One region of the Providencia sp. UF-183 genome, then DNA from elsewhere that is predicted to be linked to it. Evidence: riboswitches for the same ligand, from Rfam matches in the RefSeq annotation. Region 1 holds a riboswitch; the other holds the start of a gene.
The links. A riboswitch is a leader RNA that binds a small molecule or an ion and turns the genes downstream of it on or off. The one in region 1 is predicted to bind thiamine pyrophosphate.
Positions count from the first base shown of each region.

Region 1 (5,565 bases):
GAATACCTTTAACGCTTTCATGATGATTGTGTTACCAAATATCCGCAAAGGTATGTTGGTTTCATTATTAATTTCATTTTCATTTTTAATGGGTGAGTTTGTGTTTGCCAATATTTTAGTGGGAACACGTTATGAAACCTTGCAAATCTACTTGTTCAATATGCGCCAAACCAGTGGGCACTTCACTTCCGCGCTGGTGATGTCTTACTTCTTATTTACGTTATTGCTGACGTGGTTAGCGATGCGTTTGAATCGTTCAGGAGATGAATGATGAGCTATGTAATTGCTGAGAATTTAACAAAATCCTTCGGGTCAAATCAGGTCTTTGCGGATATTCAATTTACCATTGAAAAAGGCGAATTTATCACTCTATTGGGGCCGAGTGGTTGTGGGAAATCCACTTTATTACGCTGTATCGCAGGCCTCGAGCAACCGAATAGCGGTGAGCTTTATATTAACCGTAAAAATATTACCCATCAGCCTGCCCAGCAACGTGGCGTGGGTATGGTGTTTCAAAGCTATGCACTTTTCCCCAATATGACCGTCGCGGACAATATCGCCTTCGGCTTAAAAATGCGTAAAATCGATAGAAACGAAAGAGCTAAAGCCGTTGCAGAAGTTATCGAAATGGTTGAGTTGCAAGGAAAAGAACAACAATTTCCTCACCAATTATCCGGCGGGCAGCGCCAACGCGTCGCACTGGCAAGGGCGCTAGTGATGAAACCGCAAATTTTGTTACTCGACGAGCCGTTATCCGCCCTTGATGCGCGCATTCGTAAGCATTTGCGCCAGCAAATTCGCCATATTCAGCGGGAGCTTGGACTCACGACGATTTTTGTTACCCATGACCAAGACGAAGCGATGATCATGTCCGATAGGATCTTTTTGATGAATAAAGGGCAGATCGTACAAAGCGATACGGCAGAGAATATTTATACCCAGCCCGCCAACGAGTTTGTTGCTCGCTTTATGGGCCACTACAATTTGGTGGATGCTCACAAAGCCAACGCAATGTTAGGCGTCAATTTACAAGGCACCCTCGCTATCCGCCCTGAGTCTATTTATGTGAAAGAAGCAGGTCGCCAGTATGGTAGCCATATATCACACCCTGTCGATGCCGTGATTTTAGACCATCAACTACTTGGCAATATTATTCGTTATAGTGTTAATACCCCCGCAGGGGATATGACGGTAGATTTGCTCAATCGCTCCTCTGAACGTTTATTTGAACCCGGCACCCGCCTTGAGTTAATGTTTAATAAAAATGAAATTCGTGCACTTAGCTAATCATACGATAGGAATATAATGCAAAACAAATTAGCCATTTTTGACTTAGATGATACGTTGATTCAAGGGGATAGCAGCGTATTGTGGACGCAATATCTGTGGGATAAGCAAATTATCCGTGACCCACAGTTTGTGGAAGCCGATAAAGCCATGATGGCGCAGTACAATGCAGGAACGTTGGATATGCCAACTTACCTGCGCTTTAACCTGCAAACCCTCGCTGATATCAAAACGGAGCAAGTGGATATCTGGCTGGATGATTTTGTGCAAACCGTGATTTTACCGAGGATCTACCCTGATGCGATTCAAACGATCGCCCACTACCGTGCCAAAGGGATCCCAATTATTGTGATCTCCGCGAACGTTTCATTTATTGTCAAAAAGATCGCAGATCAACTCAATGCCGATGTCGCGATGGGCATCGATATTAAACAGCAAAATGGCTGCTACACCACTGAAATTGACGGTATCCCGACCTTCAAGGAAGGCAAAGTTAAACGCCTTATGGATTGGGTTCGCCACCAGCCAATCACCGATGCGTATGTGTATTTCTACACCGACTCTGCCAACGATCTCCCAATGTGCCAATTCGCCGATGAAACGTTTATCGTTAACGGTGACCCACGCCTTCTCAAAGTCGCCAATGAAAATAATTGGCCGCAATATCAGTGGAATTTATAAACCTTATTTTTAATTTTTAATTTTTGAGGTTTTAGGTTTTAGGTTTTAGGTTTTAGGTTTTAACTAACTTGCCTTTCAAAGGTTCCTCTAAATTATTCGTGCTAGAGGAAGGCGGCAAACTAAGATATCCCTAGGAGCATACACAAGTATGTGACTAGGGTAACTTAGTGCAGCCAACGCACCTATCGCGCGAAGAATGACGAGGAAAAAGCTTGAGAATCACAGGAAGCTCTCTATACTGATTAATTCTTGTCGGAGTGCCTAGTATGTGAAAACATCAGGCTGAGACCGTTAATTCGGGATCCGCGGAACCTGATCGGGTTAATACCCGCGAAGGGAACAAGAGTAATCACTCAGCGCCATTTTTGCCATTTTCCGTTTGGTGAAAATTTAAACGCAACGTCTTTTTATTACTCCTCCGAACTCCTGACAAGCAACTTTCTTTCGATAAACCCGCTTGGTGCGTTTTGCATCATAGCCGTGACAATGTCAGGAAATTGCTATGTCCAATATTACAAATAATGTTATCCCGACCGCTGATTTATCCCCACAAGCTGCACCTGCTCGCACACGTAAAGCCCAACGTGACGCCGCTGAAAACTTTATCAACACAGTTTCTGGCGTTTCATTTCCCAATTCTGAACGTATTTATCTCCAAGGTTCGAGAGACGATATCCAAGTTCCGATGCGAGAAATCCAGCTTTCTCAAACCCTTATTGGTGGCGACAAAGACAACCCGCAATTTGAAGACAACGAACCCGTTCCTATCTACGATACTTCTGGCCCTTACGGCGACCCAACATCAGAACTCAACGTCCACAAAGGTCTGAAAAAAATTCGCGCTCCGTGGATAAACGAACGCTCAGACACCACCAAAGTAGAAAACTTAAGCTCTGATTTCACGCAACAGCGACTTGCCGATGCAGGCCTCAACCACTTGCGCTTTAACAACCGCCCACACCCATTAAAAGCACAAGTCAACAAATGCGTCACCCAACTTCACTACGCTCGTAAAGGCATCATTACCCCAGAAATGGAATTTATCGCCATCCGCGAAAATATGGGTCGTGAACGTATTCGTGGCGAAGTTCTACTGCAACAACATCCGGGGCAAGGCTTTGGGGCTAATTTGCCCGAAAATATTACCCCTGAGTTTGTTCGCCAAGAAGTCGCCGCAGGTCGTGCCATCATCCCTGCTAATATCAATCACCCTGAATCTGAGCCGATGATTATTGGCCGTAACTTCTTGGTGAAAGTGAACGCCAATATCGGTAATTCGTCGGTCACTTCATCCATCGAAGAAGAAGTGGAAAAACTGATTTGGTCAACACGTTGGGGCGCAGATACCGTCATGGATTTGTCCACAGGCCGTTACATCCATGAAACACGTGAATGGATTTTACGTAATAGCCCAGTCCCTATCGGCACAGTGCCAATCTACCAAGCCCTTGAAAAAGTCAACGGCGTAGCGGAAAACCTAACGTGGGAAATGTTCCGCGATACGTTATTAGAGCAAGCAGAACAAGGCGTTGACTACTTTACTATCCACGCTGGGGTCTTGCTGCGTTACGTGCCAATGACCGCTAAACGCTTGACGGGCATTGTCTCACGCGGTGGTTCTATCATGGCAAAATGGTGCCTCTCCCATCACCAAGAAAACTTCCTGTATGAAAACTTCCGTGAAATCTGTGAAATTTGTGCCGCTTACGACGTTTCCTTATCATTAGGTGATGGCTTACGCCCAGGCTCAATCCAAGATGCAAACGATGCTGCACAATTTGCCGAGCTTCATACCCTTGGCGAGTTAACCAAAATTGCGTGGGAATATGACGTCCAAGTGATGATTGAAGGCCCCGGCCATGTCCCGATGCAGATGATCCGCCGCAACATGACGGAAGAATTGGAACATTGCCACGAAGCCCCATTCTATACCTTAGGCCCACTTACAACCGATATTGCACCGGGTTATGACCACTTTACCTCAGGTATTGGCGCAGCAATGATCGGCTGGTTTGGCTGTGCAATGCTCTGTTATGTAACACCAAAAGAGCATTTGGGCTTGCCGAACAAAGATGACGTTAAACAAGGGCTTATCACCTATAAAATTGCAGCGCACGCAGCTGACCTTGCCAAAGGCCACCCCGGTGCACAAATTCGCGACAATGCTATGTCGAAAGCACGTTTCGAATTCCGCTGGGAAGACCAATTTAACTTGGCATTAGACCCCGAAACTGCACGTAAATACCACGATGAAACCTTACCGCAAGCCTCAGGAAAAATTGCCCATTTCTGCTCAATGTGCGGTCCGAAATTCTGCTCGATGAAAATTTCCCAAGAAGTGCGTGATTACGCAGCCCAAAAAGAGGCAAACGAAAAAGAAGCGGGTATGGAGCAGATGTCTGAAGCCTTCCGTGCCCACGGTAGCGAGCTATACCATGGCGCAGAAATTGTGAACGCAGAGGTCGCTGATAATGAAAAAATCGCCTAATGCTATTGTTGCGCCAACATCACCTTTTCCAGAGACCGAGCAATACCTCGGCCTTTACCCTGTTGTTGATTCCGTTGAATGGATTGAACGCCTGCTTAGTGCAGGTGTTTCCACCCTCCAATTACGCATCAAAGACAAAGCAGATGCTGACGTGCGTGATGATATCCAAAAAGCTATTGCTTTGGGTAAAAAACATAACGCACGGTTATTTATCAACGACTACTGGCGCTTAGCCGTGGAGTTTGGCGCCTACGGCGTACACCTTGGCCAAGAGGATTTGGAAACCACTGACTTGCTGGCAATCCACCAAGCTGGCCTTCGGTTAGGTATTTCCACCCACGATGAGCATGAGCTAGCCATCGCCAAATCTGTGCGCCCCTCTTACATTGCCATGGGGCATATTTTCCCCACGCAAACCAAAGAGATGCCATCGTCCCCCCAAGGGCTGGAAACCCTTAAAGCGATGGTAGAAGCAACGCCGGATTATCCCACTGTCGCCATTGGTGGAATTTCCATTGACCGCGTACCGGCTGTCTTAGCAACGGGTGTCGGCAGTGTGGCTCTGGTCAGCGCGATCACCAAAGCTGATGATTGGCGGGCAGCCACTGAAACGTTACTGAATTTAATTGAGCGTCATCGCGCTTGTTAATTAATTCATAATCAAATAATTAGCCGTGTATTTAGTGAAATAGACACACGGCTGATAATTCGAGGAATTTAATCATGTTAAGTGACCAAGAATTCATGCGTTACAGCCGCCAGCTATTACTTGAAGACGTTAGCCCTGAAGGGCAACAAAAACTGAAAAATAGCAAAGTGCTGATTGTCGGTTTAGGCGGGTTAGGCTCCCCCGCTTCCCTCTACTTAGCCGGTGCTGGCGTTGGCGAGTTATGGCTTGCTGACCACGATGATTTGCATGTCTCTAATTTACAAAGACAAGTACTCTACGATACGGATGATATCGAACAGTCAAAAGCGCAATTAGCTGCAAAGCGGCTTCGCCAACTCAACCCGCTCGTGAAAACGCACGCAATTGTGCAGAAATTAGAGGTTGAGACATTAATCCCACTCGTCGAGCAAGTCGATTTAGTCCTTGATTGCTGCGATAA
Region 1 covers NZ_JBSICD010000031.1:23,378-28,942, reverse strand. The annotation lists gene AC4IFT_RS20855 (ABC transporter permease) at 1-271, shown strand, start outside; gene AC4IFT_RS20850 (ABC transporter ATP-binding protein) at 271-1,287, shown strand; gene AC4IFT_RS20845 (HAD family hydrolase) at 1,306-1,968, shown strand; TPP riboswitch at 2,212-2,324, shown strand; gene thiC (phosphomethylpyrimidine synthase ThiC) at 2,471-4,456, shown strand; gene thiE (thiamine phosphate synthase) at 4,440-5,105, shown strand; gene AC4IFT_RS20830 (HesA/MoeB/ThiF family protein) at 5,180-5,565, shown strand, end outside.

Region 2 (5,565 bases), on a different contig from region 1:
AAATACCACCACGAACAAACCCACCTAGACGGTGAATTTCCATAAAGAGGCTAGCTTCCTTCCTAACACTTTCACTTGTCTCTGCGGTTAATAATTTACCTACTAAATCAGACATTAACACGGGATCAAGCTGGCGGATAAGGTATTTCATCCGCGGAACACTCCGCCCACTCATACTTAAAGAGCGGTAACCAAGGGCAATTAATATCATAGCACTGAGTGGCTGGCCTGCCATCTCACCACACACACTAACAGGAAGCCCCAAGCGCTGACACTCTTCGCTGACCTTCGCAAGAAAGCGAATAATTGCAGGGTGGAGATTATCATATAGCGCCGCGACATGTGTATTATTGCGGTCAACAGCAAGTAAATATTGTGTAAAGTCATTGGTGCCAATAGAAATAAAATCGACACGTTTTTTTATCTCTGGCAATAAAAATAGCAATGAAGGTACTTCAAGCATCACGCCCACCTGCGGCATTTTTACTGGCTGCCCAAGCAACTGCCCCACCTCTTCTTTTGCTCTTTTTATTAACGAAATAGCTTCATCTATTTCATTAATACTCGTCACCATCGGCAAAAGAATCCGTAAATTTCCTGATAACACATTAGCCCGTAACATTGCCCTTAATTGAATTAAAAAAATCTCAGGTTGATCAAGCATAATGCGGATCCCTCGCCAGCCTAGGCTTGGATTTTCCTCACTAATAGGCATATACGGAAGCTGTTTATCTGCCCCAATATCAAGGGTACGTAACACGACTGGCTTTGTTGGAAATAGCTGTAAAACTTCTTTATATAGCTGTTTTTGTTCATCTTCTGAAGGAAAACCATTATGCAGCATAAACGGCAGTTCTGTGCGGTATAGCCCAACACCATCAACACCAATATTAATTTGCTGCTCATAGCGCGGACTCAACCCTGCATTTAGGTATATCTGTACCTGCTCACCACCTATTAAGGTCGCATCTTGCTCTAAGGTTCCCTCCGCCAAACGACTAATAACGTTTTCTTCTTCAATAATCTGCTGATATTCTTGAATAATTAGATTTTCGGGCTCAATAAAAACTTCGCCACGATAACCATCTAAAATCAAATGGCGGTTATGCAGTAAAGACGGTTCAATATCCGCCCCCATAATGGCAGGAATACCCATCGCTCGGATTAAAATTGCCGAGTGCGAGTGTGTTGCGCCATCACGTACGATAACACCCGCTAGTTGCTCCATTGGCAATTCAGCAAGCACACTGGCGCTGAGTTCATCAGCCACTAAAATAAAGCGTTCAGGCCATTGTTCATTCGCTGTTAACGTATCATCAAGATGGAATAATAAGCGCTGGCCTAACGCCTTAAGATCTGCGCCTCGCTCTCTTAAATAGAGATCACGTAAACGAGAAAATTGCTCAACATAGTTTTCGATAACTGTTTTCACAGCCCATTCAGCGGCTGCGCCACCATCAATGGCAGTAAATAAATGTTTTTTAAGCTGGGGGTCACTAAGCAGGTGATTATAAAGATCAAAAATTGCCGCACTTTCTTTCGCAGAGCTCGCCATAAAGCGCTTGCTGATCCGCCGGCACTCGGCTGTTGCACTTTCTAATGCCGTGATTAAACGTTGTTTTTCGCTGTCGATATCAATGGCACTGGTTTGACTGATACTGTCAAAAGAAGGTTGCGAAGTATCTTGCCAACCATAGGCCATTGAAATTCCCTGAGAAACAGGGATGGCTTTAATTCTATTTTGCCGATATTGCCCAAAAATTCCTTTGGCTTGTGCTTGCGATAGGATCACCGCGAGCTGCATCGACAGTGTCACCATAAAAGATTCTTCTGTCTCATTAAACAATCGTTTCTCACGCTGTTGAACCACCAGCACGCCAAGTAGTTGTCGACGATAAACAATGGGGACACCAAGAAAGGCTTTAAGTTGCTCTTCTTTTAATTGAGGAAGGTATTTGTATTGAGGATGTTCACGGGCATCAGCGAGGTTTAGCATTTCAGATTGGCGCCCAACCGCACCAACAACGCCTTCGTCAAAGCCAAGGCGAATAGCAATCCCGCTAGGTTTCTTTAACCCGCGGGTTGCCATTAAGTAATAGCATTGGCGGGGATGATCGGCTAAGTAAATCGAACACACATCAGTTCGCATTGCTTTGCAGGTCTCGTCCACCAATACTTCAAGCGCATCGGTCAAACTTGTCGCCATCGCAACTTTTTCGACAATTTCACGTAAACGCATCAACATAGGCTTACTTTGCTCCGCGCCTACGGTTATTAAAAGCAGGTCGTTGTGGTAATTTTTGTTCCTGTAAAGGCATTACAATTGGAGCGAATTCCTTCATAACACGGCGATAAACTTCCCGTTTAAAAGAAACCACCTGCCTGACAGGATACCAATAACTGACCCATCGCCAGCCATCAAATTCTGGCGATTTACTGCGCTGCACGTTTATATCAGCATCATTACATTGCAGTTGGAGTAAAAACCAACGCTGTTTCTGCCCAATACAAACCGGTTTTGTATCCCAACGCACCAAACGCTTGGGTAATTTGTAACGTAACCAATTACGGGTAGATGCCAATAACCTGACATCCTTACGCTGTAGCCCAACTTCTTCGTATAACTCACGATACATCGCTTGCTCTGGTGATTCCCCCGGATTGATGCCTCCTTGAGGGAACTGCCAAGAGTGTTGACCATAGCGGCGAGCCCATAAAACCTGCCCTTGCCGATTACAAATTACGATTCCTACATTCGGGCGGTAGCCATCATCATCAATCACTCGACTACCCCAATAACCAAATTTGAAAGATGCCTAATTGTTTCACACATACCCTAACTGGTAAACCTATATCAATACAGTTTGCAGATATGTCCGAAGTCTCTACAATAGTGAGCGTCTCAACGGGGTGCCAAATTTATTTTGGCTGAGAAATAACCCGTAGAACCTGATCCGGTTAATACCGGCGTAGGGATTTGAGCCACCGCTTGCAAACCTGCATCGGTTCACTCTCAAATCCTGTGTCACTCTCTTTTAGCGCAGGAAAAAGCATGTTTAAAAACAAAATTATAGCATCGATTTTGACCCTTAGTGCACTCGGTTTAAGTCAATTGGCATGGGCAGAGAAACCAACCCTAACTGTCTATACCTATGACTCCTTTGCCGCAGAGTGGGGACCGGGTCCGCAAATTAAAAAGAATTTTGAAGCCCAGTGTGACTGCGAATTAAAAATTGTTGCCTTGGGGGATGGCGTTGCGCTGTTAAACCGTTTAAGAATGGAAGGAAAAAAAAGTAAAGCTGACGTCATTTTAGGCTTAGATAACAACCTATTAGATTCCGCCGAAAAAACAGGCCTCTTTGTCCCTGCTGAAATTGACACGGCAGCCTTAAAATTACCTATTGCATGGGATAGCTCTATTTTCATTCCTTATGATTATGGCTATTTCGCTTTCATTTATGACAAAAATAAAATCCAACAACCGCCCACAAGTATGGATGCGCTATTAAATAGCGAAAATAACTGGAAAATCATCTACCAAGACCCACGCACCAGCACGCCAGGGCTTGGCCTGATGTTATGGATTGAAAAACTATATGGTGATAAATCCGCAGATGCTTGGAAAAAAATGGCAGGAAAAACCTTAACGGTCACAAAAGGTTGGAGCGAAGCATACGGCTTATTCTTAAAAGGTGAAGGAGATTTCGTTCTGAGCTATACCTCATCGCCGGGCTACCAGATGCTCAACGACAAAAAAGATAACTACGCCGCAGCCTTGTTTGATGAAGGCCATTACATGCAAGTAGAAGTCGCTGCAAGGTTGAAAAACAGCCCACAACCTGAACTCGCTAAGCAATTTTTACAATTCGTTTTAACACCTGAATTCCAAAACACTTTACCGACTACTAACTGGATGTATCCGGTGATTGATATCCCTCTGCCAGAGGTTTATAACCAACTGCCTCTGCCAGAAAAAGCCTTACAATTTAGTTCACAAGAAGTGGCTAAAGAACGTCAAAACTGGACGCGTTTATGGCAAACCGCCGTCAGTCGTTAATTAATCTCTCTTTATTACCGGGAGCTTTTGCTTCCGGTTTATTAATTGCGATAGCGCTTCTCAGTTTTGGAGCGCTGTGGTTTTTTGCGCCTGAAATCGCCATTGATGACATCATCAGCGACAGTTACCTATGGCATGTCATTGGCTTTACCTTTTGGCAGGCATTTTTATCCGCTATTTTTTCCGTGCTTCCTGCCATTTTACTTGCAAGAGCACTTTACCGTCGTCGTTTTTGGGGGCGTACATTATTTATACGCCTCTGCGCGATGACACTTGTCTTACCCGTTTTAGTGGCTGTTTTTGGGATTTTATCGGTATACGGGCAAACAGGTTGGCTGGCAAAAACCTTCGACTGGCTCGGGGTGGAATACAGCTTTTCGCCCTACGGATTAAAAGGAATTTTACTTGCACATATTTTCTTTAATATGCCCCTCGCCACAAGAATGTTATTGCAATCCTTAGAAAATATCGCCATTGAACAGCGTCAAATGACTGCGCAATTAGGCTTTAATGAGTGGCAACAATTTAGAATTTTAGAATGGCCTTATTTGCGTAGGCAAATCCTCCCTACCGCATCACTGATCTTTATGTTGTGCTTTGCTAGCTTTGCCACCGTACTCGCTTTAGGTGGCGGCCCTGCGGCAACAACGATTGAACTCGCAATCTATCAAGCGCTTAATTATGATTTTGATCTTGGTAGAGCGACAATTTTGGCGCTCATCCAATTATTTTTCTGTCTTGGATTGATGTTTATCTGTCAAAAAATCAATAATTTATTTTCAGTTGGTTTTAGCCAGCAAACACAATGGGTAGACCCCGCAGATAACCTTTTTCGCCGTATTCGTGATTGCTTGTTAATTACTGCGGCGATGTTATTGTTGCTCCCCCCGCTGCTTGCCGTCGTTTTCGATGGTTTAAATGGGCAGCTATTATCGGTCTTACAGCAACCTGCATTATGGCAAGCCACAGGAACATCGCTGTTTATTGCGCTCTGCGCTGGTGTAGTTTGTGTCACTCTCACCTTGATGCTGCTTTGGAGTAGCCGTGAGCTGCGTTTACGCCAAGCCGTGCGACTTGGACAAGCGATTGAGTTAAGCGGCTTAATTATTTTAGCGATGCCTGGGATCGTCCTTGCAACAGGTTTTTTTATCTTTTTCAATGAAACCATTGGGCTACCTGAATCTCCCTACCCCTTGGTGATAATGACCAATGCCCTGTTGGCTATCCCTTATGCTTTAAAAGTCCTCGAAAACCCTATGAGAGACACCGCGGAGCGATATAACCCTTTATGCCAATCCTTAGCGATCACCGGGTTTAACCGCTTTAAAATTATTGAGCTCAAAGCACTACGTAAACCAATTGCCCAAGCTCTCGCATTTGCTTGTGTGATTTCAGTGGGGGATTTCGGCATCGTAGCCCTGTTTGGTAATGAAAATTTCCGCACGCTTCCCTATTATTTGTACCAGCAAATTGGGGCATATCGCACCAATGATGGCGCGGTAACTGCG
Region 2 covers NZ_JBSICD010000036.1:2,213-7,777, forward strand. The annotation lists gene ptsP (phosphoenolpyruvate--protein phosphotransferase) at 1-2,245, opposite strand, end outside; gene rppH (RNA pyrophosphohydrolase) at 2,250-2,783, opposite strand; TPP riboswitch at 2,897-2,994, shown strand; gene thiB (thiamine ABC transporter substrate binding subunit) at 3,053-4,057, shown strand; gene thiP (thiamine/thiamine pyrophosphate ABC transporter permease ThiP) at 4,033-5,565, shown strand, end outside.
Region 2: it holds a riboswitch for thiamine pyrophosphate, as region 1 does, so the genes downstream of both, thiB (thiamine ABC transporter substrate binding subunit) here and thiC (phosphomethylpyrimidine synthase ThiC) in region 1, are expected to answer to the same signal.